One region of the Intestinimonas sp. RTP31139st1_F5_RTP31139_211217 genome, then DNA from elsewhere that is predicted to be linked to it. Evidence: riboswitches for the same ligand, from Rfam matches in the RefSeq annotation. Region 1 holds a riboswitch; each other region holds the start of a gene.
What was found. Region 1 has a riboswitch for cobalamin ahead of ABUA09_RS16890 (apurinic/apyrimidinic endonuclease family protein). Riboswitches for the same ligand answer to the same signal wherever they lie in the genome.
Positions count from the first base shown of each region.

Region 2: it holds a riboswitch for cobalamin, as region 1 does, so the genes downstream of both, ABUA09_RS10885 (cysteine-rich small domain-containing protein) here and ABUA09_RS16890 (apurinic/apyrimidinic endonuclease family protein) in region 1, are expected to answer to the same signal.
Region 3: it holds a riboswitch for cobalamin, as region 1 does, so the genes downstream of both, ABUA09_RS05635 (nitrogenase component 1) here and ABUA09_RS16890 (apurinic/apyrimidinic endonuclease family protein) in region 1, are expected to answer to the same signal.
Region 4: it holds a riboswitch for cobalamin, as region 1 does, so the genes downstream of both, ABUA09_RS09520 (Ig-like domain-containing protein) here and ABUA09_RS16890 (apurinic/apyrimidinic endonuclease family protein) in region 1, are expected to answer to the same signal.

Region 1 is NZ_JBCOAQ010000051.1:4,357-12,200, reverse strand. Features, by position in the region: gene ABUA09_RS16895 (ANTAR domain-containing response regulator) at 211-807, opposite strand; gene ABUA09_RS16890 (apurinic/apyrimidinic endonuclease family protein) at 1,062-2,036, opposite strand; cobalamin riboswitch at 2,341-2,527, opposite strand; gene ABUA09_RS16885 (EutQ-related cupin domain-containing protein) at 2,661-3,101, opposite strand; gene ABUA09_RS16880 (ethanolamine utilization protein EutH) at 3,135-4,364, opposite strand; gene ABUA09_RS16875 (BMC domain-containing protein) at 4,425-4,976, opposite strand; gene ABUA09_RS16870 (4Fe-4S dicluster domain-containing protein) at 4,982-6,331, opposite strand; gene ABUA09_RS16865 (EutN/CcmL family microcompartment protein) at 6,357-6,641, opposite strand; gene ABUA09_RS16860 (hypothetical protein) at 6,717-7,472, opposite strand; gene eutJ (ethanolamine utilization protein EutJ) at 7,498-7,844, opposite strand, start outside.
Region 2 is NZ_JBCOAQ010000016.1:571-8,414, forward strand. Features, by position in the region: gene ABUA09_RS10870 (TIGR04255 family protein) at 1-362, opposite strand, end outside; gene dpsA (dipicolinate synthase subunit DpsA) at 489-1,355, shown strand; gene ABUA09_RS10880 (dipicolinate synthase subunit B) at 1,358-1,957, shown strand; gene ABUA09_RS10885 (cysteine-rich small domain-containing protein) at 2,060-2,371, opposite strand; cobalamin riboswitch at 2,487-2,670, opposite strand; gene ABUA09_RS10890 (RidA family protein) at 2,771-3,151, opposite strand; gene ABUA09_RS10895 (asparaginase) at 3,292-4,305, opposite strand; gene ABUA09_RS10900 (M55 family metallopeptidase) at 4,324-5,124, opposite strand; gene ABUA09_RS10905 (ABC transporter substrate-binding protein) at 5,360-6,982, shown strand; gene ABUA09_RS10910 (ABC transporter permease) at 7,088-7,844, shown strand, end outside.
Region 3 is NZ_JBCOAQ010000005.1:23,018-30,861, forward strand. Features, by position in the region: gene ABUA09_RS05610 (hypothetical protein) at 1-30, shown strand, start outside; gene ABUA09_RS05615 (MATE family efflux transporter) at 61-1,407, shown strand; gene ABUA09_RS05620 (hypothetical protein) at 1,519-2,502, shown strand; gene ABUA09_RS05625 (dihydrofolate reductase family protein) at 2,639-3,319, shown strand; gene brnQ (branched-chain amino acid transport system II carrier protein) at 3,468-4,766, opposite strand; cobalamin riboswitch at 4,903-5,089, shown strand; gene ABUA09_RS05635 (nitrogenase component 1) at 5,225-6,727, shown strand; gene ABUA09_RS05640 (nitrogenase component 1) at 6,724-7,844, shown strand, end outside.
Region 4 is NZ_JBCOAQ010000012.1:22,550-30,393, reverse strand. Features, by position in the region: gene ABUA09_RS09530 (VirB4-like conjugal transfer ATPase, CD1110 family) at 1-2,053, shown strand, start outside; gene ABUA09_RS09525 (NlpC/P60 family protein) at 2,057-4,069, shown strand; cobalamin riboswitch at 4,428-4,673, shown strand; gene ABUA09_RS09520 (Ig-like domain-containing protein) at 5,023-7,844, shown strand, end outside.

The sequences.
Region 1 (7,844 bases):
GCCACATTGGGAATGATCTTGGTCGCCAGGACGCTTGCTCTTACAGGATCCCGCTTCATATTTGTTTCCTCCTCATCGTAACGACCCGGGCTCTGTTTGAAAACCGGGGAAGGGTCATACGGACGGTGGTTTTCCCCCGCCCAAGCATGTCGTTTTCGATCGACACCCTGTCGAACCTGAACATAGAGCTCTCCCTGGCCAGCAGACCGCTCACTGCTCCGGACTGGCCCCGGGCAGTGCGGTGAAAAGCTCCGCGATTTTCAAAAGAGGCATCCGCTTCTCCTCCGCCACCCTCCGCAGAAAGTCCAGCGCATCCCCCGCATTGAGCTTCTCCCGCTCCATGACGGCACATTTGGCCCGCTCCAGCGTCCGGTGCTCACTGATCTGCCGTTCGACTTCGGCACAGTCCTGCCGGATGCGCTCCATGGCTCTGTTCCGCGCCAGAGCTGCGGCCAACCCCGGCAGTAGCTGTTTTTCCGTCACCGGCTTTACCAGATAACCTCCCGCTCCCAGATCTCTGGCTGCGGACACCAGCCTTTCGTCCGACCGCCCTGTCACAAAGAAGACCAGCTCCGCCAAATGCTCCTTTCGCAGGTAGGCGGCCGCCGAAAGGCCATCCAGATAGCGCAGGGGGATATCCAGAAAGACCGTCTCCGGCCGAAGCGCCTCACAGAGCTGGACCAGCTCCACGCCGTCGTTGGCTTCTCCGGCGACCGTATATCCGCCCCGCTCCAAAATCCCCCGCAGTCTCCCGCGGTCCTCCGCGCTGCTGTCTGCCAGGACAACATAGTTTCCCTTTGCCTGCATATTCCACCACACATCCCCCAAGGGGCCTTTCAACAACAAAAAAAGCGCACTCAAACACCGGACGGGTGCTCAAGACGCTTCCGCACATCTCGCATAACAGGCAGATCCGCTCTTTCGCGTGACCCGCTTGACGTTATTTGAATTATACACAAACCTTGGGCTCTTGTCAATGTTTCTTAGGCCTTTTGCCGGGAATTTTCCCAGTGGAAGAGGGACGCACCCGCGTGCGCCCCTCCCCCAACGGACTTTCTTTTCTAAAGAACGCCCAGAGCCCGGCTTTGGATCTCCAACCGCTTGTCCCGCTCCGCACGGTTCGCCGCAGAGAGCTCATGTACCAGCCATTCCGGAGCGATCCTTTCCACCAGCGCCCGTACGGCGGGGGTGGTCCATGGGCGATGGGTATCGATGCTCAGGATATGCTGATAACTCTGGCAGAACTGCTCCGCATAGTCCACCGGCCAGGGGTCCGGCAGGCTGCCTGTGTGGGCCTTTACATAGGCGCCGCTGAGGCTCTGGTGGAGGTGGATTCCCCGGACCATGCTCCCCAGCCCGCCGTGCTCCTCCAGCATTCGGCTGACCCAGTCCGCCCCTTCCTCCTGTGTCCTGAGCTCCAGGTTCGCATTCATCAAATGGCCGGTATCCAGCATAATGCCCTTATTCTCATACTGAATGCCATCCAGCAGGCGCCTGGTAAGCGCCGGCATTGTGAAGGTGAAGCCCGGCCACCACTGGTTCTCCACTAGGAAGGCCAGTGTAAGATTTCGGCCCGAAAGCAGCGTGTTGATGACCTCCAGCGCCGCGTCGACGACCTCCTGATGGTTGTGCTCCCAACGATAGGTATAGCCCTCCTCCACGGACACATCCGAGACGTGGAAGACCACATACTCGGCCCCCCACTGCACCGCACGGTCGAGATCCTCGGAATAGAGCTTCAACAGGGTGTCCGGCCCCTCCGGTCCGCCGTAAAAGGAGGTCCATGCGGTCGCGCTCCCAAACTTGCGGGTCAGCGCCCTCCGGTCCGCCCGCCAGAAATCCAGCCAGTCCGGGAAGAAGGTCAGATGGTATCCCACATGGAGATGCTCCGGGATGTTCTCCGGCAGGTCTTCCCCGCCCCAGATCACCTCCAGCCCGTCGCAATCAAAGTGTCGGCAAGCTGCCTCCAAGCTCCTGGTCGATGGATACTCCGCCAGCGTTCCAGCGGTCATCGGCATACTGATCAACTTTTTCAACCAAACGCCTCCTTTCTCTCACATGAACTGAAAAAAAGCCGTGGGACACCCCCTACGTCGGAGCGCCCCACGGTCTTCCCACAGGTGGATATTCCTGGTATGGGCGGGCCCCGCAGTGGCAGCTACGGGCCCGCGTCCTTCTTCGGATCGCCATACCAGTCCAAAGGGAGGTGAAGAAGCCACCTGACACGTCACATAAGGAGTGAGCGCCGACAACAAAAAAGCCGTATCCTCTAACAAGGATACAGCAATAGCCCTGTGGAAGTGACACAGGGGCTGCACCCTCCTAAGCGCGAGGAGGTTTCTCGTGCGCCATACACAGGCAGGTATTCTGACTTAGGTGTCAAACGCGCTCCCCGCCTTCCCAGAGTTCTCACTCCAGTGACATCTTGGGGGTCCGCTTCACCAATACAGCAACGGCTTTGTGCGGGATTCTCACCCGACTTCCCTTTTGAGCAAATGGGATCAGCACCTGCGTACCACTTATGATTCAGTTGTCAGCTTGGCTGATTTTATTATAATCTCCTCTTCAACCCCTGTCAAGGGGAAAAGGAAAAATCTGAAAGACAATATCCCCCCGCCGCCCAATGGGCGGCGGGGGGATGGGAAGGAGGTCCCGCTTCCTTACTGCCAGTCGGCAGGGAACACGGTATAGGCGTATTTGGCGTGATCGGGGGTGCTGAAATGGATATGGCTACCCTTGGGGATGTAGATGACGTCTCCGGCATCTCCGCCTACCACACGCCCGTCGATCTTGATCTCCAGACGGCCTTCCAGCACGATGTCCCACTCGTCATAGGTCAGGGTCCACTCGAAGTCGGCTCCGTCGGTGAGCTCCATGATGCCGCAACCCATGCGGGGCGCCTCTTCCAGAGTGGCCACATCCTTGAGCTTGACGTCGTTCCGCCCCTCAAAGGGCTCCAGCTTCACGGTGGAGGTCTTGACGCTGAGTACGCCGCTGGGATCCACGTGCTTCTCAAAGCCACAGCCGCAGGAGGACGCGGCGGCCGTCTCCGAGAGGACCTTTTCCACGATGCTGCGGATGAGTTCTTCACTTACATTCATAGCGATTCCTTACCTTTCCAGGCGGTCTTGTTGTCAGAACTTTACGTTCTCGATCTTAGCCAGCAGTTTGGGGGCCAGAATATTGGCCACGATAATGGCGGTAACACCAGCCACCAGCTTGCCCACGATCACAGGGAAGATCATGTCGGGGTTGTTGCCGGCGGTAAAGCCCAGGTGATCGCCGAACACAAAGGCGGCAGACACGGCGAAGGCCACGTTCAGCAGCTTGCCCTTCGGGTTCATCTCGCCCATGATGTTGAACATGGCGATGTTGTTGGCCAGGTTGGCCACCATGCCGGCAGAGCCCTGCTCGTTCATGCCCAGAGCGGCACCGATCTTCTCCAGGGGCTTGCCGAAGGTACGGGTGATCCACTCCACCATGGGGAACGCGCCGATGAGGACGATGGCGATCTGACCGCAGGTCAGCAGGCCGCTGTCCAGGCCACGGGAGCCGTCGGCGGGGTTCTCCACCATGATGTGGAACACAGGGAACATGATACCGGTGATTTGCTCGAACACCGCGATGGCGGTGAGGGCGGTGATCACGATGGTAACGCCGGTGCCGAACTTGTTAAAGCCGTTGATCATGGGGCCGGGGGCGAACCACAGGCCGAGGACGATCAGGGCCGCGATGATGATTACGGGGATCAGGTTCTGGATGATGGTGATGAAGTTGAGGTGATACTCTGGGGCCAGGGTATTCATCATCAGGCCGCCGACAATACAGCCGATGGGCACGGTGATGAGACCGGCCAGGACGCCGGCACCCAGATAGCCACGGTCTTCCTTCTTGATGATGCCCAGAGCCACGGGGATGGTAAACACGATGGTGGGGCCCATCATGGTGCCCAGAATCAGGCCGGCAAAGTTTCCAATGGCTACGTCGCCCTCGGCCAGCTGCATGGCCAGAGGATAACCGCCCATGTCACAGGCCAGCAGGGTGGTGGCGAACATGGCGGGGCTGGCTCCGAAGATGCCGTAAATGGGCTTCAGGATGGGGCCCAGCAGCATAGACAGCACCGGGGCGGCCGCCACAACGCCGGCCATGGACATGGCCAGAGGGCCCATGGCGTTGAAGCCTTCCTCAAACTTTTCGCCGTAACCCAGCTTGTTGCCGCAGATCTTATCGATGGCGCCCACGAGCATGAAGATCATCATGATCATCATGATCACGGAGTTGATGGAAATACCGGAGATCCATGCGGAAATACTCTCGGTAAAGACACTGGGGTCGGCAGCAGCAATCAGTTCACTAAAATCCATATTATGCTCCTTCTCCTTCTCTTGATGAATCGGTTTCGGAGGGCTGCCCCTCCGTTTTGCTTACAGCAGGGACTGGAACAGCTTAGGCGACGGCCTGGGGATGACCGTGGTGCCCACCAGGAGCTCCGCCTCCCGCTCCGCCGCGGCCACAGCCGCCCGGACCGCACCCACATCACCGGTCAGGGTCACATAGCCCTTGCCGCCGATGGCGTAGCCGATGCGGACCTCAATGAGGGTGATATTGGCCGCCTTGGCAGCCACATCGGCGGCCGTAATGGCGGAGGCCACAGAGTAAAACTCCAGAACGCCCACGGCGCCCGGCTTTTCTACCTGCGTGGTCATGCTGATGGCCTGAATGACCTGAGGGTGCACGTTGGGGAGGGTCAGGGTGTCCACCACGCACTCTCCGCCCCGCTTGATTCCCTCAGCCATGGAGGCTTTTACGTCGCCAGTGTCGCCGGCGATCAGGATCATGTACTTGCCAGGGCAGACGGTGGAGGAGCGGATGAGGTCCACCTGGGCCGCCTTCACCATGTAATCGCAGGTTTCGATGCCCCTGGCGATGCTGTTGAGTTCCACCATGCCGATGGCAAGTCTGCTGGCGTTTCCCATGCTTCTCACTCCTTCCGACCGCGGATGCGGGCGCCTTTTTCGGTGATCTCCTCCACCACGCCGGAAATGCTGGCGTGGATATTCGCAGACAGGCCTTCCGCCGCCTGCGCCAACAATTCGCCTTTCTCCACATGGTCGCCCGCTGCCTTTACCGGGATTGCGGGCTTCCCAATGTGCTGTGAGAAGGGGACGAACACTGTCTCTGGGTGCAGTTCCTTACACGTATGGGCGTGGAGACCGTAATATTGGCTGAGGCCCAGACGAGCCACCAGCCGGTCCGTGGGCGTGTGCCGCTGATCCACAAACTCTCTTGCCTGCGGCTCCATGTTCCGCGGGACCTGGATACCACGGGAGCGGAGCTGCCCTTTGATGTACTGGTTCACTTTTCTCGGAGAGAGCCCCATGGGGCAGGCGAACATCTCACAAACGCCGCAGTCGCAGCAGTTTGCCGCATCTCCAAACGCCCGGAGATATTCCTCGTTGTCCTCCATCCTCTCCTCACGCCAGAGATTCCGCATCACCAGATTGGGGCGGATCTGGTGACCAATGAGGTAGCGGGGGCAGAGGTCGGTGCACATGCGGCACTGAATGCAGGCGCTTCTGGTCTGATGCCGGATGGCTGCCATAGGGAGTGCCGCCCGGCGGAACAAATAGTGGTCCTTGGGAAGGACAATGATATTGCCAGTAGTCTTGGTGACCACAGCCGCCTCAATGGCCGCCTGGTCCTCCAGAACCTTGCCCATCATGGGTCCGCCCAGGATCAAAGAATACGCGCCGATGGTCGGCTCTGCCGCCGCCACACACTCGGTAATGGCGGTGCCCACGGGAACGTGGAGCATGATGGGAGCCTTTACCTCGCCCACCACGGAGAGGAACTTATCGGTAACGTTTTTACCCTGCAGGGCGTCGAAGATATTGAGCAGGGTGCCCACGTTGTCCACTACGCATCCCACGTCCAGTGGGAGGCCCCGCTCCGGGACCGAGCGGCCCGTGACCTGCTGGACCATGGTCTGCTCGTCGCCTGCGGGATAGAAGGTCCCCATCTCAAATATCTCCACTTGGGCGCCCATGCGCCCGATGGCATCGGAAAGTGCGGCAATCTCAGCCCTATACTTTCCTTTCAATGCGATCACCGCCCGTTCGGCCCCCAGATGGGTGGCCACGGCGGCCACTGCGGCGATGATCTCGTCCGCATAGGTGCGGCACAGATATTTATCTGTCTCGATGAGAGGCTCGCACTCTGCGGCGTTGACCACAAAGCATTCGGCCTTGGCGTTCAGCTTGACGTGGGTGGGAAACCCAGCGCCGCCTGCGCCGACGATACCGGCTGCCTTGACTGCTTCGGTCAGATTCATGCTTTCACCGCCTTAATCCCTTACCTTAGTCCAAAATGCTGGAGTCGATCTCCTGGTCGTCCACGATACCCACCACAGTGGCGTCAACGGGGACCGCCATGTCCCCGGCCGCGCTCCGGGCCGAGCTTCCGCCGACGATGATGACCGTCTCGCCCACACCGGCGCCGATGATATCGGCGGCCACGATGGGCGTCTTGTCTTTGGAGCCGTCCAGGATATTGATGGGCTGCACGATGAGCAGCTTATAGCCGGCCAGCTTTTCCTCTTTGCGGGTAGCCCAGATGTTGCCGATGACTTTTGCGACTTTCATATGCTGTCCCCCTGTTTGACTGTTGGGCGGCCAGGCCCGGGAGAGCGCAGGGCGCTCTCCCGATCCCCGGCGTCATCACGCCTCGTCCTTGACGATGCTCATGCCGCGGTCTTTGGCGGCGTCCTTTGCAAGGGCGGTGATGATACATTTCTCGCTGATGCGGATACAGGTGACCCCGGCCATATTGGCCTCAATCAGATCCTTTTCGGTGAGTACCCGCTTGTCGATGCGCAGTTCCTTTTGCTCTGCGCACATCGGCGCCGAGCAGGCGCACTCCGGCACCGCAGGCGCTGCCGCCGGAACGGGGGCGGGTTCCGCCGCGCCGAGAATGACCTGTTCCAGGCTGGCCTGCGCACAGACGACCACGCCGGAGGCCACCAACAGATCCAGCTTCTGCTGCATCATATGATAGTAGGCAGCGGGTGCCGTCTCCTTGTACTGGTACAACTCCACCTCTTCGGTGGGAACGTAGACCTTTTTACCTGAGAGGATGGCTTGGGAGGCAAGACGGGTATATGCGCTGTCACAGGTGCCCGACGCCAGCTTACAAAGGGCGTCGCAGGTCAGGTTGAAGAGGATCACGGCCTCAAAGTTGTTCAAATCCACTTCATAGTGGTGCATGAGCGCGCAATCCGTGCTGTAGTGGGCTTTCAGGGCCTCGCTTTCCAGCATGGCATGGCAGGCTGTACCGTGATCCTGGGTGAGGATCAGCAGTCCTGGCTTGTCGCCGCAGTCACCGCACTCCCCACAATCGGCGCTGCCGCCTTCCGCTTCTGAAATCTTCTCGGCTACGCGCCGCAAGATCTCATCCACGATAGCATTATGATCCATGCCTTCCCCTCCTTTCTAAAAACATTCAGATTTTGCAGTTCATGGCGATACCCGCAGGCGTCACCAGGAACGGGTTTGCCGGCTTGATGGTCCTGATCCCCGTCTCTTTTTCGAAGATCTTTTCGATCCCCGTCAGACAACAGGTGCCGCCGCACAGATAGATGGCGTCGGTGTGTTCCTTATCGATATAGCGGTTCACAATGGACGCCATCTTCTCGACGACCGCCTTTACCACCGGCAGAATCTCCTTGTGGCGGGAATAATCCTGCTTGATGGCCTCGGCCTCCTGGAAGGGGACGTGGAAATTTCCCGCCAGTACCAAGGTGAGATGGGTGCCTCCGGTGGGCTCATCCTCAATCTGGACCACCTTAC
Region 2 (7,844 bases), on a different contig from region 1:
TGCGCCAGAGGCTTGTCCAGCCGGAGGGCAAAGTCCTCCCACTGGGTGTACCGGAGGGTGGACAGCGCGATGAAGTCCTTGGTGAGATTGATTTTCCACAGGCCGTCGGCAGAGACAAAGCTGTGGTTGACGACAGCGGGCTGCTGCTCCAGCTTGGGATTGGGGGTGCCCAGCCCCGTCACCTTGGGGGGGAGCTGCTCCTTCCGGGCCGCATAGCGGGGAAAGCCGTGGCGGACGGCCTCCTGGAACTCGGCGGGCTCCTTGGTGTTGATGGTGAGGATGGCGGGAAACCGAAGCTGGCAGATGACCTCCACCAGGGGACTGCGGACATATTGGTAGCGGGCGTATTCCGAAAACAGCATGACACACTGCTCCTTTCATTCCGATTCCTCTCTATTTTACCCGTCCCGGCTTCGCATGTCAACGGACCGTCACCCTTTGAGGCGGAGAGAATAGGATGGTGCAGACGAAAAACGGAGGAGAGTGCCATGAGACATGAACGAAACGTCTGGGTGGTAGGCGGCGATATGCGCCAGGCAAAACTGGCCGAGCTGCTCTTCGACGACGGACATACGGTACATACCTGGGCGCTGGAGGGGACGGAGGAAGGGCCGGTGCGGGCGCCCGACCTGGGGGAGGCGGCCCTCGCAGACTGCGTGATCCTCCCCCTCCCGGCTGCGGGGGAGGGCGGACGGCTCAACGCTCCGCTCTCTCAGGAGCGGCCGCCCCTGACCCAGGTGCTGGACGCGCTGCGCCCCGGTCAGGTGGTCTGTGCCGGCAAGGTGGGCCGGGAACTTCTGGACCAGGCGAAAGAGCGGGGGTTGCGCCTGGTGGACTACTTTACCAGAGAAGAGCTGGCGGTCGCCAACGCGGTGCCTACTGCGGAGGGAGCGATTCAAATCGCCATGGAAGAGCTGCCCGTCACCATCCACGGCGCCCGGGTCCTGGTCCTGGGTTTCGGCCGGCTGGGCAAGCTGTTGGCGCACCGGCTGAACGCCCTGGGCGCCCGGGTCAGCGTGGCGGCCCGGAAGTGGGCTGACCTCGCCTGGGCCGAGGCATACGGGTATGGGGCCGAGCAGATCGAACGCCTGGACGGCTATCTGTGCGGCTATGATCTGGTGGTGAACACCGTCCCGGTACGGGTCCTGGACGCGGAGCGCCTGGCCGATCTGCGCCCCGGCTGCCTGGTCATCGATCTTGCATCCAAGCCGGGGGGAGTGGATTTTGAGGCGGCGGTGCGGCAGGGGGTCAGGGCGATTTGGGCCCTTTCCCTGCCGGGCAAGGTGGCCCCAGTGACCTCTGGAAAGATTATCCGTGACACGATCTATAATATATGGAATGAGTTAGGAGTCTGAGCATGGAACAGGTACGTGTGGGGTTCGCTTTCTGCGGCTCATTTTGTACATATGATCAGGTGATGCCGGCGCTGGAACGGGCAAAGGCCAGATATGGAGCGGTCACGCCCATCATCTCGGAGAAAAGCGCCGATACGGACACACGCTTCGGCGCGGCCCACGAGTTCATGCGGGAGATGGAGCGCATTTGCGACAGGCGGGTCATCGACTCCATCCAGAAGGCAGAGCCCATCGGCCCCCAAAAGCTGCTGGATGTGCTGGTCATCGCCCCCTGTACGGGGAGCACGCTGGCGCGGTTGGCAAATGGCTTCAGCGATACGTCGGTGACGATGGCGGCCAAAGCCATGTGGCGGAATGGGCGTCCCGTGGTCCTCGCCGTGTCCACCAACGACGGCCTGAGCGGCTCGGCCAAAAACATTGCGACGCTTCTGGACAAGAAGAACGTCTACTTTGTCCCCTACCGGCAGGATGACCCAGTAAAAAAACCCACCTCTCTGGTGGCGGATTTTACCCAGATCAATGCCGCTGTGGACGCCGCCCTGGAGGGCCGGCAGCTCCAGCCCCTGCTGTTGGGACCCGCCGAAGAACCGGCGCATGGATGAAGCATGAGAATACCCCCGGCGGCTGTTGCCGCCGGGGGTATTCTTTCGTCAAAGGGAATGGAAAAGATAGGATGGATTCCCCTTCCCGTAAAAGGGGCAGGATCAGACGCCGCGTCTGCGCGACTCCGCCATGCGGCGGGCAATTTCCTGAAACTTGGAGGTAATGTACCCGTAATTGTCCCGCCGGTGGGGAAGAGTACAGCGGGTACAGTCTTTCACACCGCTCTCGGTATAGGAGAAATTTCCCCCGCAGTCGGGTCCCAGGGCGTAGAGAGGGCAGTAGCAGAACAGACAGTTAAAATTCTCCGGGTCGTCGGTGGGGTGGCAGGGGAAATATTCGCACGCCCGGTTACAGAAGAAAGAATACCCCTTGCCCTTCCAGTAAGGCTCCTGGGTCTTGGTCTCATCGGACATAGCTAAAGCTCCTTTCCCGGTCTTCACCAAAAATAAAAAGCTGCGTCCCGGAGGGCGCAGCGATACGCGCTGAAAGGCAGGCGTAGCAGCACCCTCTCAGGCTCGGAGAGGTTTGGATGTGCGTCATACGCAGGCAGGTATTCTGACTTCGGCGTCCAGCGCGGTCCCCGCCTTCCCGGAGTTGCCTCCAGTGGCGCTGTGGGGGTCCGCTCCGCCTATACAGCAACGGCTTTGTGCGGGATTCTCACCCGGCTTCCCTTTGTCTGCCCGAAATGGGCGCCTGCGTACCAGTCGGATTTAATTGTCCCTAACAGCATACTCTGAATCCCGCCCTATGTCAAGGGGAGAAAAGAGTCTGAGCATGGAAACCATGCTCAGACTCTTGAGAATCAGGGGGTGTCAGCAGGCCGCGACCAGCTCGATCTCCACCAGCACGTCCTTGGGAAGGCGGCTCACCTCCACGCAGGCGCGGGCGGGGCAGGGGCCCTCGAAAAAGGCGGCATAGGCCTCGTTGACCTCGGGGAAATGGGCCATATCGGTAAGGAAGATGGTGGTCTTTACCACGTCGGCAAAGGTGAGGTCCGCCTCCTTGAGGATGGCGGCGAGATTGGCCATGGACTGCTTGGTCTGGATGGAGTAGCTGGCCTCCACCACCGAGCCGGTGGCCGGGTCGACAGGGATCTGACCGGAAATATAGAGGAAGCCGTTGGCCTTCACGGCCTGAGAATAGGGCCCGATGGCCTGGGGGGCATTGTCGGTGTGGATGTACTGAACACTCATGAGTACGACCTCTTTTCAAAAAATTTTTCTGAACGCATGATTTACTTTCAGTATAACAGCGCAGGAAGAAATGAGCAAGTATTTTTCCGGCTTCAGCGCGGCCGGAAAACTACCCCCACCCCGAATGGCGCGTGCGGCGGTCAGGCGACGCCGCACGGTTCCAGCCGGAAGACCAGTTCGGTACAGCCTACAACAGCGTGGTGATTGTTGTAGAGGTTTCTGTCCTGAAAGCTGGGCAGAGAACAGGCCTCCTCCGGCGTGATGACCCCGAGCTGGGTGAGGACCGATAGGATGGCATAGGGGACGATGGAGGAGGCGCCGTCTTCCATTTTGAGAGCGATGCCGATCCCCCTGTCCCTGAGGCCCACGGCATAGAAGGCGCTGGCACCCGATTTGCAGAAGAGCCGTTCCCCAAAGGCGGCCATCAGTTGGGTACAGATCCGTTCGGACCCCGCCACCATCTCCGGGTGAGCGGTCATGGCGGAGGTGACGCGGCGTACGGCGGCGGCCCGGGCTGGGTCAAAGAGCGAGGGGAGGGACATGCGGGCGTACCCCTGGGCCAGGCGGGAAAGGGGCAGGGCGTGGACAGGGACGCCGCAGCCGTCCACAGCCAGCCGAACTTCCGATTCCTCCACGCCGCACATGTCGGCAAACACCGAGAGGATACGCCGCTGGACCGGGTGGTCCGGAGAAATATAGTTTTCCAAGGGCTCCCCCAGATGACGGGCGGTGATGAGCATACCGGCGTGTTTTCCGGAGCAGTCGCAGTAGATGGGGGCCCGGGGGACGCCGGCGAGCTTCAGAGCATCCTCGGCCGGGACGTACATAGGATATTCCGCCCCGCAGTGCAGGTCGCTGGGGGAGAGTCCCGCCTTCCGGAGAATACTCTCCACAGCCTCGATGTGAAAGGGCTCTCCGTTGTGGGAGGCACAGATGACAGCCAGCTCCCGCTGGGTGATACCGTAGTGCTCCAGCGCGCCGCTCTCCGCCACGGGGACGGCCTGGATAGGCTTGGCGGAGGAACGGGCAAAGGTGAGGCGCTCCGGGTCACCCAGCTTCCAGAGAAGCCGGCCCGTGTGGTCTGTTACCGCAATGTGGCCCCCATGGACCTGGTCCACCAGTTCCCCGCGGTATTGATAGGCGATATCAGCCATAGCGCGTGCCCCCGTTTCTCAAATTACAAAGTAGAAAAAGCGAAGTACGTCGCCGTAATCGTCGGCATCGAAGGCCACAGTGGTGGGAGAGAGGAGGCTGGCGCCGGGGTAGTGGGAGCTCCCATAGGCGTCATAATGGTGCAGATAGGTGACCTCCACATGGAAGTGATCGGGAAGGACCGGGGGCTTGGCGGTCTTTGCGGCCGCCACAGCCCGGGCCGCCATGCCTTCGATCTCCTCCTGAACGAGTTCCGGGGTCTTTGTAAGGACACCATAGCCATGGCCGGACTTGGTGGGCACGGTGAGGATGCCGGGCACGGCGCGCGCCGCCGCTGCGCACAGGCCTTCGTCGCCGCTGGCAAACAGGGTGGGGACGCCCCGATAAGCGGCAGCATGGGCGGAGACCTCGAATTCTCCCCACAGGGCCCCGTTGACCATGAGCCGGAAAATGCGGGAGCTCACCATGGTATGGGAAGTGGGGTTGCCGGAGGCCGAGGCGGCATCGTGAAAGCCCACCATCAGCATACCGTCGTAACTCTCGTCGAAGATACCGGTAAGGCCCACGATATCGTGGGTCACGCCCCGAAGGAGCCGGGCACCCTTGGGGAGCAGAGCGCAGTCGATGTTGCAGCCGTCCCCGTGCCCATCCTCTATTATGACCTCGTCAGCCCCGGCGGAGAAGAGGCCGCGGGCCGCGGCGGCGGCCTCCAAAGTCATTTCCCGGGCCATAGGCGCATAACAACTGTTGGCTGAGCGGGCCTCGTCCCAGCAGGACAGAGAAGCCACGCCCTCGATGTCACACAGCACGTAAAATTTCATGCATGCTCCCTCCTGTGATGATAGTAAGTGTAGGGATTCGACAAAAAATAAGGGCATTAAATAAATATCATGTTGACAATTTATTTTCCAACTGCTATGATTTTATTACATTGAAATGAAAAAGTAAATATGGAAATTAAATTTTATGTTTATGCGGTTATGTCCGGCATCGCTCTTAATTTTGCTTGCAAAGGCGCAGGTTCTAATAAGAAGGTTTTAGAAGGAGGAAACAGATATGAAAAAGAGAACACTTGCCCTGATCCTGTCCGCAGCCATGTGTCTGTCTGTAGCCTTGTCCGGCTGTACGGCGGACGAACCCAGCCAGAGCGCCTCCACTCCCGCGCCCGGAGGAGAGACCAGCGCCCCCGCCGAGGAGGGCGGAAAAAGTCTGACCATTGCGGTACTGAACGATGTCATCTCTCTGGACCCTGCGGCAAAGGACAGCAGCTCCGAGATGCAGATGGCGTCTCACCTGTACGATCCCCTGGTGGACTACGACGCCGACCTTACCAAAAAGCCCGGTCTGGCTGAGAGCTGGACCATCCTGGAGGACGGCGTGACTTGGGAGTTCAAGCTCCGCCAGGGCGTGAAATTCTCCAACGGAAACGATTTTAACGCCGATGATGTGGTATTCAGCTTTGAGCGGATCCTCAACGACCCCACCCTGGAGATGGGGGTGTACCTTATGCGCCTCCAGGAGGTCAAGAAGGTGGATGATTACACCGTACAGTTGGTGACCAAGATTCCCTATCCTGTGTTTGCCGGCAGCCTGGTCCATATCATGATGCTGGACAAGGAGACCTGTGAGGGCCTCACCAGTGAAGAGATTGCCGCCAATCCCGTGGGCACCGGGCGCTATTGCCTGGAGGAGCACGTGAAGGAATCCTACATCAAGCTGGTCCGCAACGACGATTACTGGGGTGAACTCCCCGAGGCGGAGACCGTAGAGTTCCGCGTCATAGCCAACGCGGCCACCCGCACCACCGCCCTGATTAACGGCGAGGTGGATTTCATCTCCAACATCCCCGTGATGGACGTGGATCGCCTGAAGAGCGACGCCAACATTCAGGTGGTCACCAACCCCAGCCTTTCCTGCAGCTATATGGGCTTTGACCTCCTCAATGAGCACGGTTCCGCCGGCACCGACGACCCCAATCCGCTCCTCAACGTAAAGGTCCGCCAGGCCATCTATCATGCCATCGACATCCAGACCATCATCGACACCGTAATGAACGGCTATGCCACTGTGGCCAACTCCTATATGCCCAGCATCTGCGTGGGATACAATCCGGATGCAGAGCGTCCTGCCTATGATCCCGAGCTCGCCAAGCAGCTCCTTGCTGAGGCCGGCTATCCCGACGGCTTCTATCTCCGCATCGACGCCCGCAGCGACAGCGACATGAACGCCGACCAGGTGTCTCAGGCCATTGCCAGCTATCTGGAGAAGGTGGGCATCACCACTGAGGTGAACCTTCTGCCCCGCGCCTCCTTCTATGAGAAGGTGGATGCGGAGAATCTTCAGTCCTCCTTCTTTATGGCCGGCTGGGGCGACGGCTCCGGCGAGGGCATGGTCATCTTTAACGACATGCTCTATACTTATAACGGCAAGCCCGGCATGGGCGAAGGCAACAAGGGCCACTACAGCAATCCCGAGGTGGATGCGCTGCTGGACGAAGCATCTGTTGAGGCCGACCAGGACAAGCGCGCGGCCCTGGTGGAGCAGGTGGATCAGATCGCCCGGGACGAGGCCGCCTATGTGCCCTTGTTCTTCAAGGATAATATCTTCGGCGTGCGCGCCGGGCTGCAGTACACCCCCCGCTCCGACGACCATATCCTGGCTTGGGATTTCACCTTTTAAGACAACGTAAGAACCATCGCTGGGAGGAGGAGGACGGGTGCCGTTCTCCTCCCCCTTTCTACCTCCCGCCAACAGGGGTGCAGAGCCCATAAATGAGGTGTTACCGTGTTCAAGTATTTCCTGAAACGGCTGGCGCAGATGGTGGTCACCCTTTTCATCGTGTCCATCCTGGTGTTCGTTCTGGCCAACTTCATCGGCGATCCCGTCAATATGCTGGTCTCCCCCAAGGCTCCGCCCGAGGTCCGGGATCAGGTCCGGGAAGAACTGGGGCTCAACAAGCCCATTCTGGAGCAGTATGCGATCTTTGTTACCAATGCGCTCAAGGGAGATTTCGGCAAGTCCTACATCTACAAGGAGGATGTACTCTCCCTGATTGCCCAGCGGGCACCCGCTACGCTGGAGCTGGTTTTCGTATCGGTGGTGCTGGCCCTCGTGATCTCCATCCCGCTGGGCGTATATGCGGGGGCCTTTCCAAAACGGAAATCCAGTACGCTGGTGATGGGCGGGTCCATTCTGGGCATTTCCCTGCCCTCCTTCTTCATCGGCATCATGCTGATCTACATCTTCTCCCTGCACCTGCACTGGTTCCCCTCCTCCGGACGGGGGGCAACGGCGACCTTCCTGGGAATGAAGTTCAGCCTGTTTGTGCCCGGCGGGCTCAAATACATCATCCTGCCCGCCCTTACGCTGTCTGTGACCAACATAGCCTCCCTGGTACGGCTCACCCGGGCCGGTGTGATGGAGAACATGCGGCAGGACTACATCAAATTCGCCCGTGCCAAGGGCGTGTCCACCCGAAAGGTCCTTTTCGGTCACGCCCTGAAAAATGCCCTGATCCCGGTCATCACGGTGTTCGGCATGG
Region 3 (7,844 bases), on a different contig from region 1:
CTCCGGGTGGAGCCCACCACCGTGGTGTGACCTCCGCCTTCCTGAAAGGATGGTCTAGGTTTGGACGAAAACAAGATGGGGACCATGCCGGCGCGCCGCCTCCTCCTCCATATGGCTTGGCCGATGATGCTCTCCATGTTCATCCAGGCCCTTTACAACATGGTGGACTCCATGTTTGTCTCCTGGATGAGCGGCGAGGCCTTTCAAGCGCTGGCACTGGCCTACCCTGTGCAGATGTTCATGATCGCCGTCTGCGTGGGCACCGGCGTGGGCGTCAACGCGCTTCTATCCCGCCGCCTGGGAGAGCAAGACAGAGCCGGGGCCAGCGCCGTGGCTATGAACGGTGTTTTCGTTTATCTTCTCTCCTGGCTGGTCTTTCTTCTTTTCGGCCTCTTTTTGGCCCGGCCCTTCATGGGCTTTTTCACCTGCGACCCGTTGATCACGGACTACGGCGGCATCTATCTCTCCATCATCACCTGCTGTTCTGTGGGGATCACCATGCAATTCGCCACCGAGCGCATTCTGCTGGCCAGCGGCGATCCTTTGGGACCCATGATCATCCAGGGCATCGGCGCGGTGCTCAACCTGATCCTTGACCCCCTTCTCATCTTTGGATGCGGCCCCGTTCCCCCTCTCGGCGTTGCGGGCGCGGCGCTGGCCACAGTGTCGGGACAGCTTCTGGGGATGACTGTGGGCTTTTTTCTCGTGTCCGGACGAAAGGACCTCTCCCTCTCTCCCCGGCGCTTTCGCCCCAGCGGAGACGTCATTCGGGAGATCTACCGCATCGGGCTGCCTGCCATCGTGATGCAGTCTCTGGCCACCTTTATGACCTTGGGGCTCAATAAAATCATGGCCCTCTTCTCTGAGAGCGCCGTCTTTATTCTGGGCGTTTACTTCAAGATCCAATCCTTCATCTTTATGCCGGTATTTGGGCTCAACAACGGGCTCACCCCTGTGGTGGGATATAACTACGGCGCCCGGAGCCGGGGCCGCATCGTGGCGCTGATCCGCTTTGCCCTGGAGATCGGCGCGGTCATCATGGCGGCGGGTACGCTTTTGCTGGCTCTCTTTCCCCACCGCTTTCTCCAGCTCTTCCACGCTGAGAGCAACGTCCTCGCCACCGGCGTGTCCGCGCTACGGATGATCTCCTCCGGCTTTGTCTTTGCCGGGGTCTCCGTGATCCTATGCGCCGCTTTTCAGGCCATGGGAGCGTCCATGCTGAGTCTGGCGGTCTCACTGTCCCGCCAGTTGGTCCTGATCCTGCCCGCAGCGCTGCTGCTGGGCCGTTTCTCACCACGCTTTATGTGGCTGTGCTTCCCCATTGCGGAGCTTCTCTCGTGCCTGCTGGCGCTGCTTTTCTACCGCAAGGTCTACCGCGAGAAGCTTGTGCCCATGTCGGAGAGATGAGTTTCGTTTCCTGATTGTTATAACTTTGTAGTTGTTTTCCGCGCATAGAGCGGGTATAATCTACAAATGAACCATTCTGTACGCCTGTGAACGGAAGGGAGGGCCTTCCTTTTGAGAAAGCTTTTTCTGTTGTGTGCCGCCTGCCTGCTGGTTCTGGCCGGCTGTACCAATGACCCTGAACATGGATCCTCTACCCCCGCCCCTGACGCCGGAACTGTTACCCCTGTGGATACCCCCACCGCCGCACCCTCCGCCCCGACCACCGCGCTCCCCGTGGAGTCCACACCCCTTGTCTCCCCCACGGCCGCGCCCGCCACTGACACCGCCGTTCTTCCGGAGCCCTCTCCCGATGTGAGCCAGCCGCCCCTGCCGGAGGAGACCTTCGACCCGGACGCGCTGACCCTGGATGACTTTCCAACTCAACTGATAACCAGCGGCACCGCAGTTCTGGAGGGCACCGAACCGCTCTACCTCATTGCCCAGATTCCCGACCACGACACTTGGCTCTACGGCCTCAGCGGCGGCTACGGACTCATTCTCCGGGTGGGCACCCAATGGAAAAACCTGGACCTGGGCTATCTTACCCCCCGCGCCGTCCTGCCCGCCATGGCCTACGGCGATTTCGACGGAGACCTGGAGCTGGAGCTGGCTCTGCTGGTCTACACAGACTCTGGTACCGGCGTGAGCATCTGGGATCTCCACATCATTGAATTTGAGTCCGAGATGCTCTGGACGGATTGTTGGTTTGCCCCGCCGGATTATCAGGCCATTCTGTCTCAGATCGTGACCTATACCCATGACCCGTCGGTCGGCGGGGTTACCATCGCCGCCGGGGAGAGCCGCCGGTTCCAGCCGGACCCCGCTCTGCAGCAGGACGGCCTGACGCCTGGCGCTTTCCAGACCGGCCAGTGCGGGGACGGCATCGTCAGTTTCTCTGTCTCCGGCGACGCCATCCGCGCCGATTTCGGTGTCTCCCTCTTCTATGAAAACATCGTTCCCTCCGTGGAAGCGGGCAGTGTGCAGGCCGACGTCATCTTTACCGGCTCCGCCTTCGGCCTGGCCAATTTCATGGTTGTAGCGGACGCCCCCGCATAATAGAAAGGAAGGGGCGGAACCGTCTGGTTGGGAGGACCTGCCATAAGGAAGCTAACACCCGCCGAGAAGAAGCTGCTTTTCGGCGGGTGTTTCTTTATAACGATCTCACCGACAACTCGGAGTTAGGAGAGATAAAATGGATAGACCGATCACAACGCTGTTTATGCTTATGTCTGTTGATGGAAAAATCAGTACAGGGGCAACAGATGATTTAGATGTAGACAGAGATTTCCCTAAAATTGTGGGCGTTCAAGAAGGACTGCACCAGTATTATGAGATAGAGCAGACAACCGATTTGTGGTCGCTCAATTCTGGCAGAGTACAGAAAAAGATGGGCGTCAACTCGAAGGGAATGCCGAATAAGTCGTCTGTTTCCTTTGTAATCATCGACAACAATCATTTGACCAAACAAGGTATTCGCTATTTTTGCGCCCGCTCAAAAGAATTTGTGCTGGTCACATCCAACGCAGACCATCCGGCATTTCAGGTGAATGAGGACAACCTTCATATCATCTGTCAGAGCAAGCTGTCTTTGCCTGATGCACTTGCAAAACTCAGGTCAGAATATGGCTGTGAGAGAATCACCATACAAAGCGGCGGTACATTAAACGGGCTGTTTCTTCGGGAAAAGCTGTTTGATTATATTGATATTGTTATTGCCCCCATTTTAATTGGCGGCAAGGATACATCCACACTGATTGATGGGAAATCTTTGCTATCAGAAAGTGAATTATCCCAATTGGGTGTGCTGAAATTGCAAGAATGTATGGTCTTGGAAAACTCGTATCTCAGATTGCGTTACCAGGTAATCCACTGACAACTTCCAGTTTGCTGCTCTTTCCTACGAGCACTTTCCCCGAAATTGTCATAGTGGGTTACATACTATAAACAGGGCAAGGCAGACCATTGCGGTCTGCCTTGCCCTTAACTTCTTTATGAAGCCTTACCCTTCCGCCGTTCCTTTTTTACTGTTTTCCTCTTTCCGGCAGCAGGACGCCCACCAGAATACCCAGGAGAGCCGGGATCACCCAGCCCAAGCCAATGGAGGCCAAAGGCACCGCGTCCAAGAGCGGGATCGGGACTCCCAGATCCTTTAGCGCAAAGAGGACGCTGCACACACCGGTAACCGCCACAGGGACCGAATAGGCGCAGCGATGCTCCGCCAGCCGCTTCTGAAAGAAGGAGAGCGCAATGAGCACAATGGCCACCGGGTAGATCGCCCCCAGAACTGGAACGGATATCCGAAGGATAAGGTCCAGCCCGGCATTTGCGATCGCCATGCTTACCACCGCAAACATCGCGGCCCATCCCCGATAAGAGAGTCTGGGCCAGAGCAGGGAAAAATACTCGCCGCAAGAGCTGATGAGCCCCACACAGACATTGAAGCAAGCAATGACAAAAATCGCCGCCAGCAGCAGGCTGCCGGTTTTTCCAAACAGGGCGGGAACAATATTGGTCAGCACCACCGCGCCGTTGGCGGCCCCCGGGAAAGCCCCGCCGGACAGCGCTCCCACGTGGGCCAGCATGGAATAGACGGCCAGAAGCATGGCACCGGCGATCCAGCCGGCCCGGACCGTACTCTTCACCACATCCTCTTCCCGCTCCACTCCCATGGCACGGATATTCAGGGAAATGATGATGCCGAAGACCAGGGCAGCAATGGTGTCCATGGTCTGGTAGCCGTCTAGGAAGCCTTTCGCCACGGGATTTGCGGCATAGGCCGCATCCTGGGGCGGTCCGTAGCCCTCCAGCGGATTTACAAGACAGCCTACGAAGGTGACCACGATCAGCAGGATCAGAATGGGGCACATGACCTTGCCCAGGCGATCCGTCAGCTTCTCCGGACGGAGCGCCACCCACAGGGCAGCGGCGAAAAACACCAGCGAATAGAGCAGTTGAAGCAGCCCGAGGGGGGCGTCCGGCCCCGCAAAGGGAGGGACCGCCATCTCAAAGGAGGTGCTGGCCGTTCTGGGAATGGCCAGACACGGGCCAATGGACAGATAGGCCAAAATGGTGAACACCCGTGAAAAGAGTGGATGTACCCGGTTCCCCAGCGCGGCAAGTCCCCCGGACCGTGCCACCGCCACCACGCCCAGCACCGGCAGTCCCACTGCGCTGAACGCCATTCCCAGCATGGCGGGCCAGGTGAGCGTTCCCGCCTGCGCGCCGACTCCAGGTGGGAAAATCAGGTTCCCCGCGCCAAAAAACATGGAAAAAAGGGTGAATCCAACCAGCGCCTGGCGTTTTCCACTGAGCTTTTTCATCGCGCCCCTCCGTCCGACCGAAATCTCACATCTTTAGGAATTTATTATACCGGAGTATTCTCCCATTGTAAACAGGCCGTTTCGCCTGTCCGTGAGATTCTATGAAAAAACTCTTGTGCTTTCGATCAGAAAGTAGTATATTGTCATATGTACAAGTTCCGGTTTTTACCGGTGAAAATGGAAGCGGGTGAGAATCCCGCGCGGTCCCGCCGCTGTATGCGCATCAGGCCCCTCCATTGTTGCCACTGAGAATGTTCACATTCTTGGGAAGGCGGAGGTTTCGCCGCGTAAGCCAGAAGACATGCTTGTATATCTCTTGTCTGCTTGCGTGGAAACGAGCCTGGACAGAGTTTCAGTATGGAGCCGTTTTGCTCTCATACTGGTTTTTTGCGACGAATTCGGGTCGCATAGCCGTAATGGCTATGCGACCCTTTTTATTTTTTCAGAGGTGATTCTGCATGCACCAGCCCTTCTTTGACGATCTTCGCACCCTGATGTATCCCTCCGCCCTGCTTCATACCTTCGGGGTCAACGGGAAGGTCTCCGGCAGTGTGGGGGCGGCCGGAGAGATAGGCGGCGGTGTGGTCGTCATACTCCACGGCCCAAGGGGCTGCGGCTTTCACTACCGGCACTCCGCCAGGCGCCGGCACCAGCCCTTTTACCCTCTGCTGTGCTCCGACCTCACGGAGCGCGAGATCATATGCGGTGGAGCGGACGCGCTGCGCCGCACCGTCTCGGAAGCTTGGGATCGCTACCGTCCCGCCCTCATTCTGATCGTCCCCACCCCTGTGAGCGATATCTTGAACGAGGACATCCGCGCTGTAGCGGAGGCGTCCCGCACCCAGGGGATTCGGGTGGCTGCCGTCCAGTCGGAGCTCTTCTCTCACCGGGACAAAAACTATTCCCGCACGCGGGTGCGGGAGTTGGCCCGTCAGAAAATCACCGGAGACAACCGTCTGGAACTGGAGCTTAAGGGGTGCGGCTTTACGGAGGCGCTCTGGGCCCTGGTGGAGCAAGTGATGGAGCCCCAGCCCCCCCTTCCCCGCAGCGTGAATATTGAGACGGTGGGCTGGGGGAGCGAGGGCACCCTGGTTCTGAAGGAAATCGGTTCTTTTCTGGGCCAGTGCGGCATCACCGTCCACTGCTGGATCCCCAGCGCGCCGCTGGAACTTCTGATAACGGCGCCGGCCGCCCGGCTCAACCTGGTCAAACGAGTCCGCTGGGCCCGGAGGATGAAGGAAAGGTTCGGCACCGACTATCTCCATCTCGGCGGCGCCGGACGCTATACGGGCCTGGAGGGTATCGCCCTCTTTTACCGTGATATCGGGGAAAAGCTGGGCCTTCTAGACGAGATGGAGCCCCTTATCGCCGCAGAAACGGAGAAGGCGCTGGCCCAGACCGAAACGGCCCGCCGCACACTGGCGGACTACCGCTGCGCTCTGGTGTGCCGCGGGCTACAGACCGCTCCGCTTCGCCTCAAGCTGTATGCCAGCCTGGGGCTGCCGATCAGCCACATCTGTCTGATCCTGACCCCCGAGATGCGCCGCGAGATGGCCCTGACTCCAGAGCTGGAGGCGCAGCTGATGGACCGGATTCAGGACGCCGCGGGGCTTTATGCCGGCGGCAGCCCCATCCTGCTAAATCCCGGCGAGGCGGAACTGCGTGAGGTCTTTGCCGTTGTGGACGCGGTGGTGGGCACGGGGGACGTTACCCTGGAAGGGCTGGGCGCGCCCCTGATCCCCGCTATGAGCGAGACCGTCTCCCTCTCTTTTGAGTCCTATGTCCGGAACGTATTCCGCCTCTGTGACCGGCTGTCCGCCCGCACCGCACGGGACGAACTCATTCTGAACCGGATGCCCTTTCAGACCCGCTATTACCCCCTGTATGACGGCTCTGAAAGTCTGTGGGCCAAAGAGATGTGGGAGCGCATGTGGCTCTATCGAAAGGAAGATGTGCAATGAAAACGGCGGACGGCTGCAAACTCTTTGGCGCGCATCAGGCCCTTACCGGTATCCAGGGCGGCGTGGTCCTGCTCCACTCGGTGGTGGGGTGTAATTTTGGCTCTATGGCTTTCCATGCGGCCTGTGATATGGCGGACATCCGCCAGACCTGCACGGTCATCAGCGACAGCGATGTGATCTTCGGCGGGGAGGAGTCGCTGTCCCGCGCCCTGCGTCACGCGGAGGAGCTCTGCTCCCCTGAGGTGATCTTCCTGGTGACCGGCTGCGTCAGTGATATCATTCAGGACGATGTCCATTCGGCGGCAAAGGCCTTTCAGGGGCGGGCCAGAGTGGTGACCGTGGAGGCCGCCGGCTACCGCGGCGGGTTGGAGGACGGCTATGAGGCCGCCCTGACCTCCTTGTCTGAGCTCATGTCCCCCCTCCCCACCGCGGAAATTCCCGCCATAAACCTGCTGGGGCTGGGTGCAGACGACCATCGGGCCGGCCCGGACCTGGAGGCCCTCCGGGGCCTGCTCCATGGCAAGGTCCGCCTGAACACCGTACTCTCCCGCTGCTCGCTGGAGGAGCTGCGGCGCGCCCCGTCGGCAGGGCTCAATGTGGTCCTGGGCCGGGGCGTGGGCCTGGCCCGTGAGATGGAGCGGCGGTTCGGCATTCCCTTCGAGGTGCTGGACTATCCCTACGGCCTTACCGGTGCCGAAGGGCTCTGGCATTGTCTGGAACGCCGATTCGGGCTGGATTTTTCCGAGGAGCGCGCCTCCTTCCGCCGACGGACCGCCGAGGGACTTCGCCCGGTCTACTCCTATCTTCAGGCCCTCTATGGCATGCCGGTCTCCCTGATTGGCTCCGGCGCCCGGAGCCGGGGCATGGCCCGCTTTCTTATCCGCGAACTGGGGATGGAGGTGGCCTGCCAGGCGGAGCGCGAGGCGCTGACCGATCTGGAGGACTTTTTCGACAGGGTCCGCGCCTCTGAGACCGCCGTACTGTTTGGTTCGTCTTTTGAGGCAGAGCTGGCGGAAGAGTTGGAGATCCCTCTGCTCCGCTATGACTACCCGGTTTTTGACCGGCTCTGCGTGACCTGCCGTCCCTACGTCGGCGCAGAGGGGACGCTCTGTCTGAC
Region 4 (7,844 bases), on a different contig from region 1:
GCTGATGTCCTTCAACGGGGATGGACTGGACCAATTCCGGGTGGAGTACAACGACATCCTATCCGATAAGGCGGCGGACAGCAATAATCTCATCCAGGAGAAGTATATCACCATCTCCACCGAGGCAAAAAATGTAGAGGAGGCCAAAGCTTTCTTTAACCGGGTAGGTACCGATCTGACCACCAGCCTGTCCCGCATGGATTCTGCCATCCGGGAGATCAGCCTGAGTGAACGTCTGCGCCTGTTCCATGACTTCTTCCGCCCCGGCGAGGAGCAGGAGTACCACTTTGACCTGACGAAAACGATGCAGCGGGGCCACGGCTTTCTGGACGCCATCGCTCCGGACAGTCTCCTGTTCCAGAAGGACCACTATGAGATGGGAGACTGTTTTGGGCGTACCCTGTTCCTGCGGGATTATGCCAGCTTCATCCGGGATGATATGATCACCGAACTGATGGACTATCCCCGGAACATGATGCTCTCCATCGACATCGTGCCCATCGGTATGGACGACGCCATCAAGATGGTGGATAAGGTCATCATGTCCGTGGACTCCGACGCCAACCGCTGGCAGCAGCGGCAGAATTCCAATAATAACTTCACCGCTAATTTGCCCTATCAGATGGAGCAGATGCAGAAGGTGGGCAAGGAGTACATGGACGACCTCACCGAGCGCGACCAGCGCATGATGTTCGGTGTGGTGACGCTGACCCATCTGGCGGACAGTCTGGAACAGCTTGACCAGGACACGGAATCCCTGTTGTCCCGGACGCGGGGATGCGAGTTTGCCACCCTCAAGTACCAGCAGGAGGATGCGCTGAATACCGTCTTGCCCTACGGCCTGCGGCGGATCGACGCCGTGCGGACACTGACCACAGAGAGCACCGCCGTGCTGATGCCCTTCAAAAGTCAGGAGATCCAGGACAAGGGCGGTATCTATTACGGGATCAATGCCGTGTCCCATAACCTTATCATCTGCAACCGGGGCAATCTCCTCAACGGCAACGGATTTATTCTGGGAGTGTCCGGCTCCGGAAAGTCCATGGCGGCAAAGCAGGAATTTACTTCTCTGGCTCTGTCCACCGACCATGACCTGATCGTGGTAGACCCGGAGCGGGAATACGGGCCTCTGGTGCGGGCGTTGGGCGGCGAGGTCATCACCATTTCCGCATCCAGCGCGGAAAACTGCTATATCAACGCCCTGGACCTGTCCTCGGAGTATGGCGACGGAAAGAATCCGCTGGTGCTGAAAAGCGAGTTCATCATGTCCCTTTGTGAGCAGCTTATGGGAAGCGGTCAAGTGGGGGCGAAGGAGAAGTCCATCATCGACCGCTGTGCCGGCAATATCTATGAGGAGTATATCAAGAATTATCAGGGTGCCCCGCCTACGCTGAAGGACCTGCATCGGGATCTAATGATGCAGAAGGAGCCAGTGGCCCATGATATTGCACTGGCACTGGAGTTGTTCACCACAGGAAGTCTAGATGTATTTGCCCACCAGACCAATATCAACACCAATAACCGCATCCTCTGCTTTGACATCCTGGACCTGGGCGAGAATTTGAAACCCATTGGCCTATTGGTCATGCTGGACGCTATTTTTAACCGCGTCATCCGCAACCGGCGAGAAAAGAAACAGACCCACGTTTACATCGACGAGATCTATTTGTTCTTTGCAGGCGGCATGGGCGGCAGTCACAGCATCAACAGTTACAGCGGAGAATTTCTGTACAAATGTTGGAAGCGGTTTCGTAAATACGGAGCTACACTGACAGGTATCACGCAGAATGTGGAGGAATGTCTGTTGTCTGATACGGCCCGTATGATGTTCGCCAACAGTGAATTTCTGCTGATGCTGAACCAGGCGGCCACAGACCGAAACGAACTGTCCCGCCTGCTGGGGACCTCCAGTACCCAAATGGATTATGTCAGCGATGCCCCGGCAGGCCACGGCCTGATCAAAGTGGGCGGAGGGATCGTTCCCTTTATCAATGAGTTGCCCAAGGATACGGCATTGTATCGGCTCATGACTACCAAACCGGGCGAGGGATAAGCCATGGCCGATTTGAAAACCCGGCCCCAGATGGATAGACCCAAGCTCCGGAAGCAAGGCGCGATCCCCAAAGAGGCCGCTGCCATCCTGCAACAGCCCTTTGCAGACAGGCAGCAGCAGCGCCAGCCGGGGCAGAAAAATCCAGTGCAATATGCGACGGACAAGGTGGAGAGTACCGGCAAGCGTGGGACTGTTGCGGCGGCAGACGGGATGCGCCGTGTGGCCGGACACAAACGGAAGCAAAATCAGGCGCAGCCGCCCAGAACCGCCCCGCAGCAGGAACACCCGGTATCTCCAGAGATCTATACCCAAGCCCCGGAGACCACCTCGGAACCACCCATCTCAACGGCCCCAAAACCCACGATGGAGCGGGCCAGACAGCAGTTTGCCCAAAAGCGTCGGTTAGAAGCGGCAAGGAGTACAGAAGTCAAGCTACGCCCATCGACTATGCCAACAGCATCTGGATCGGATGGCATTTTTCCATCTGCATCAGAGCAACCCAGGGATAGCCGCGTGTTTTCGCCGCCCACTTCAAAGGAGCGTGGGCGGCGAAAGATGGTGCAGAGTACCATACAGAAGCAGCAACGGGCGGGGCAACTGGCCGAAAAAAGAACTGCCGCCTCTTCCTTCAGACACTCTGAAAAGATCCGCTCTGGACCCAGCGTTTCCGTCAAGCATCCGCCTATGGGGGTCAAGCAGACCGTCCACGGTCAAAGGGGAATATTCTCACCAGGAGCAACCCACGCACGAAAGGCAAGGCAGGCCGTCCAGCGCAAGACCCAGCAAAAGATGCTGGAGCAGACCACAAAAAAGGCGGCTCAGGCGGCGAAGGACGGTGGTCAGCTGGCCCTGCGGGCCGGTGCTGCGGTAGGTCGTGCGACGGCCTCTGCCGTCAGCTCCATCATGGCTGCTGGCGGTGGCGCGGCTGTGCAGGTGGTGCTTTTGGTAGTGATCGTCATTGGCGCTATCACCGCCTCACCGTTTGGCATTCTGTTCGCAGGAGAAAGCACAGCACCCGATACCGTGCCGGTGTCAGGTGCTGTGGCTCAGGTACAGTATGACTTCAATGCCGAGCTGATGGCTTTGCAGACAGCGGACACATACGACGATATGACGCTCCAGGGGACGATCCCGGACTGGGCGGAGGTGCTGGCCGTTTTTGCGGTGAAGGTTGCTGGAAACGATGGTGCTGACGCCGCCGATGTGGCGACCCTGGATGCTGACCGGATTTCCCGGCTGAAGGTGGTTTTCGCGGATATGTGTACCGTGTCCCATACCGTCGATGTGATCGACCACCCGGACAGTGACCCCGACGATGGCCGGGATGATAGCTGGACGGAGAAGCACCTGAAGATCGTCATCGTGCCTAAAACTGCGGAAGAAATGAAAACCGTCTATGACTTCACGGGACAGCAGATCTCTATGTTGGACGAATTGCTGGCTCACCGTGACCTTCTCATGGAACTGGTGGGTGATTTGGTCACGATCACCGCTGATGCGTCTGAGATTCTAAAGCGGCTTCCGGCAGACCTCTCGCCGGAGCGAAAAGCGGTGGTACAAACAGCCTGTTCTCTTGTCGGCAAGGTCAATTACTTCTGGGGAGGAAAATCCTCCGCCATAGGCTGGGACAGCCGTTGGGGACAGCTGAAAGAAGTCACAGCGGCGGGCAGCCCCACTACCGGCACCTACCGCCCCTATGGACTGGACTGCTCCGGTTTTGTAGATTGGGTATTCAATAATGCAATGGGTTGTGTCATCGGCCATGGCGGAGGCGCAGCCAGTCAGCACACCTATTGTTCCACCATTACATGGGAGGAAGCAGCTCCCGGTGATTTGGTGTTTTATCCTGGAGATAGCCACGTCGGCATCGTCGGCGGCAGAGATAAAAATGGCGAACTGCTGGTCATCCATTGTGCCAGCGGCGCAAACAATGTGGTCATTACCGGAAAATCTGGCTTTGCCGCCATTACCAGACCGACCATTTATTCAGCGGAGGCATCAGATGGGACTGCTTGATACACTGGCCGAGAAAATGCAATGTGAATATCTATCTGATCTGCGGTATCTTCCTCGGCCCAACATGGTGTTGCAGTGCGCTTTAGCGGAACTATCATTGGAGGAGTTTCCGGAAAGCGAATGGCTTGACGCGGCATTGTATTTGTGCGGAATAAAATGTGCTGACACCGCAGCTGCACAGCGCTCTATGCGTTCTTTTTTGTAATAGTTGTAACTGCAAAACAGCCACGAACCATTGATTTGGTTCGTGGCTGCAGCCTGTCGAAAAAGTCCCCGACAAAAGCTGGACTTTTTCGACAGGCTAATGTATAATAAGCCATAAAGAAAATAGTATGCTTTTGTCCGAGTAAGTTGGTACAAAGAAATATAGTGGCATCGTGCCCCCGTGAAAAAGCTGCCGAAAATGGCAGGTGCGGGGATGAGGAAATTCGGTGAGAATCCGGAGCAAAAGCCATTTCCGTATATATCGGAGATTGCTGTTCGCGGCGTGAGTCGGCCATTGGGGGGGGGAACCCTGAGAAGGTAGAACAGCGAGCGCAGGGCCTTTTTAAAAGAAGGCCCCAAAGGTATGAACCGGAAGACCTACGATGTTGGAGACCGGAACCGTGAAAGTGAGGCGATGGAAGTGAACACGGAAAGAGTGGGCCGTGGAAGAGAAATCTTCTATGGCCCACTCTTTCCAATTTGTGGAAATAAACGGAACTAGGTCATGCTTTTTAAGAAGAAACGCTTTAGACATGAAAGAGAAACGTCGGAAGGACAAGCGGCAAAACAGCGCCGCCGCGCCGGTCCATATCGTAATAAAGCTAGGGAGGGAAGATAAGGAAGAGCGTGCAGAGGGTCCGGCCGTTAAAATCTACAGATGGGGGTGCGGCAATGATTGGAGCAGCAGATGCTGATGGCTCTTGAGCAAATGGAGAAGACATAAGATCTAAGAGGGGGAAAACGTGTACATGAAGAAACTAAAAATAAAAAAGCCGCTGGCGGTACTGCTTGTACTGGCCATGTGTCTGGCACTTCTGCCGGCAACAGTGAGTGCGCAGTCTGCCGAAGACACGCAGGCAACCGTAGAGAACATAAAGATTGCTGAACAAGGCGGGAGCGTTCAAATCGGAGACAGACTCCCGCTGACAGTTGAATTTTCTCCGGAAACCGCGAGCGATGAGCTCGAGTGGAGCAGCTCGGATCCGACTGTGGCGTCCGTGGACGGGGACGGTGTGGTTACCGGAAAGGGGCTTGGGACGGCAACCATTACGGCCGAGACCGCAAGGAACGACGGGACAACGGCTGAGAGCACCTGTACCGTTACAGTAACAGACGATCCGTACGCTGTTCAGGTCTATATTCCTAAGGGCCTCATCGCAGAGAATGGAATCTCTTTTTATCCGACGGAGGGATTCGGTACGGATAACCGGGATACGTTTGGGGAAGAAAGCGCCATTACCGCGTATACCAAGGATGCACAGAGCGACGATCAATATGATGTTTATTCGATGACGCTTGAACGCGGAATCTACTCTTTCCGCGCCGTGGATGAGAAAGGCAACAGCCTTGGCGGCGGGGCCTTTCGGATTCCGGCCGAAGGCGGCGGGGGAACCTATCAGAGCGTAGACGACACAAAGATCTATTTGCGTCTGATTGAGTCCTATGTCGTAAATGAATACGATGGGGAAAAAGCTACTGCTGAGGACTATTCCGTCAGGCTGATGAACAAAATCGGCGTGGCGACGATGGGCGATCCCTATATAAATTCGGCTGGTTACGAGTGCTATCCCACGCTCGCATTTGTCAGTGGGAACGCACTGCTCTATTACAACGTGTTTACACCGTCCAAGGATTATGCGGTTGAACATGGCGTTGGGGCGACCATTTGGGGAAACTATGCAGTTCAGCCTGAAGAGGGAGCGGCTACCTTTGGTACAAAGCTCAACGAAACCTCCACCTTTACCATTAACGCTCCGAAAGGGGCGGAAGCGGCCCTATATACACAGGTGCTCAACTTTAACGCTGAACGGATTGACAGTGTGAAGACTGTTGATCTGGGAGACGGGACAGTAGACCATGTTTTCAATATCACACGCAGTAGTAACGTGACTTACCGCGTCTCTATGGAAGGCATGAGAACAGAGGCCGGCTTTGTGGGCAATGTCTCCGGCGATAGGCTGGAAGTCAACTTTGATGCATCTCGGTCGCCGAAAGAGTTGCGCACCTCCGGAGACGCGTTCAGCGAAAGTAGTCTGTTGCTGAATATCAATGAACGCAATAAGCTGGAGCTGGACATAGGCGAGCAGTATAAGGTGCGCGCTTACCGCGCGGCCTGGCAGATTATCCATACAATAACGGATAATATCATGGTCGAGCCGGATTTCCATTATCATGTTGTCTCTGGAGAGGACATCATCTCCATTGAGACAATGGATGGAGGCAACGCAGGCGATAACTGGGCTTGGGTCACCGCAAAGAAGGAAGGGGTGGCCATTGTCGAGGTAAGCTACGACGCGCTGGATGTAAACGACGCCGGGAAGGGCATGTGGATGACGGCCACCAGCGGTTTCTACGGCGCCACCGACCCCATTCGTACAGGGGTATTTGTGGTGACCGTGGGTGACCAATACAAAGAGATATCGGGAGTCGACTGGGATGCCGAGTACAACGTCTGCTATTTTCTGGGCGACAGTGGCGAGATGTCCATTGCCCCGGATGGGAATGACGTGACAGTCTCTGTGGCCTCTGTCCTGGGGGGGAAAATAAGCGAGTGGAGACAGGCGCCTGCTTCCGGTAAAAGCTTCCGTGTGCCGATCGAGCCTGGAAATAATGTGATCTGCATAGAGGCGGATGGAGTTACGGATTACCGCGTGGTTCGTGGTTCGCAACTTGATGTTATTACCAATAACAATGTAGAGGGGCGCGACGAGATCTACCCCGGGGATACGGTATCCGTGAGTCTGCGGGGACTCTATATGCCAATCCCTAAATTCTCCGGCATCTATAATCCGGGCTTCCCTGCCACGACCCATGTCTCTTACGAATGGAATGGAGAGGAATACAGCAGCGGCGGGATACAGTACCACATCATTGAGCCTGAGGCAAATCTATTTAAGGTGGAGATTCCCGAAACCGCGTCTGGAGCAATTACGCTGACCGGCGGCAAGCTCTCCCTTACCTCTATGGGGTCGAGCTATGGGAAGCACCGTGAACTCACCGACGTTGGGGTTCCGGCAAACTTCAATGCGGCGAGCCTGCGCATGAAGGACACTGCGCTGCCTGACATCACGATTCAGGTTTCCCAGCCCCCTGAAGGATGGACACCGGAGCAGGCGAATGAGACGGGGGATGTCTCCGCTGCAGAAACGGTAGGGACTGGCAAAACCCATACGACAAGTTACTATCCCACAGCCGGGCTGACCTTTGATCTGACGGAAGAGGAGACGGACGGGTATGTGACCGTGAGCTTTGAGGATTACGGGGTGCGGCTCGATGATGCAGATTTCAAAACGCCATTGGGTGTGATCATTGCTCCTACACAGGTTCCCTATAAGACTGGTGACAATATTGCGGAAGTCACGCTGAGACTTTTGGATGCGCTGGATATCGGCTATACAAACACCGGCTCGCTTGAGAATGCATTCTATCTGGCCGCCATTCAGAATTTTAAGCTGTCCGACGGGACACAGGTTGATTCGTTTGGAGAATTCGATTCCGGGGCGGGATCTGGCTGGATGATTACGCTCAACAACTGGTATATCAACAGCAGTACTGCGGATTTTGAGGTTGA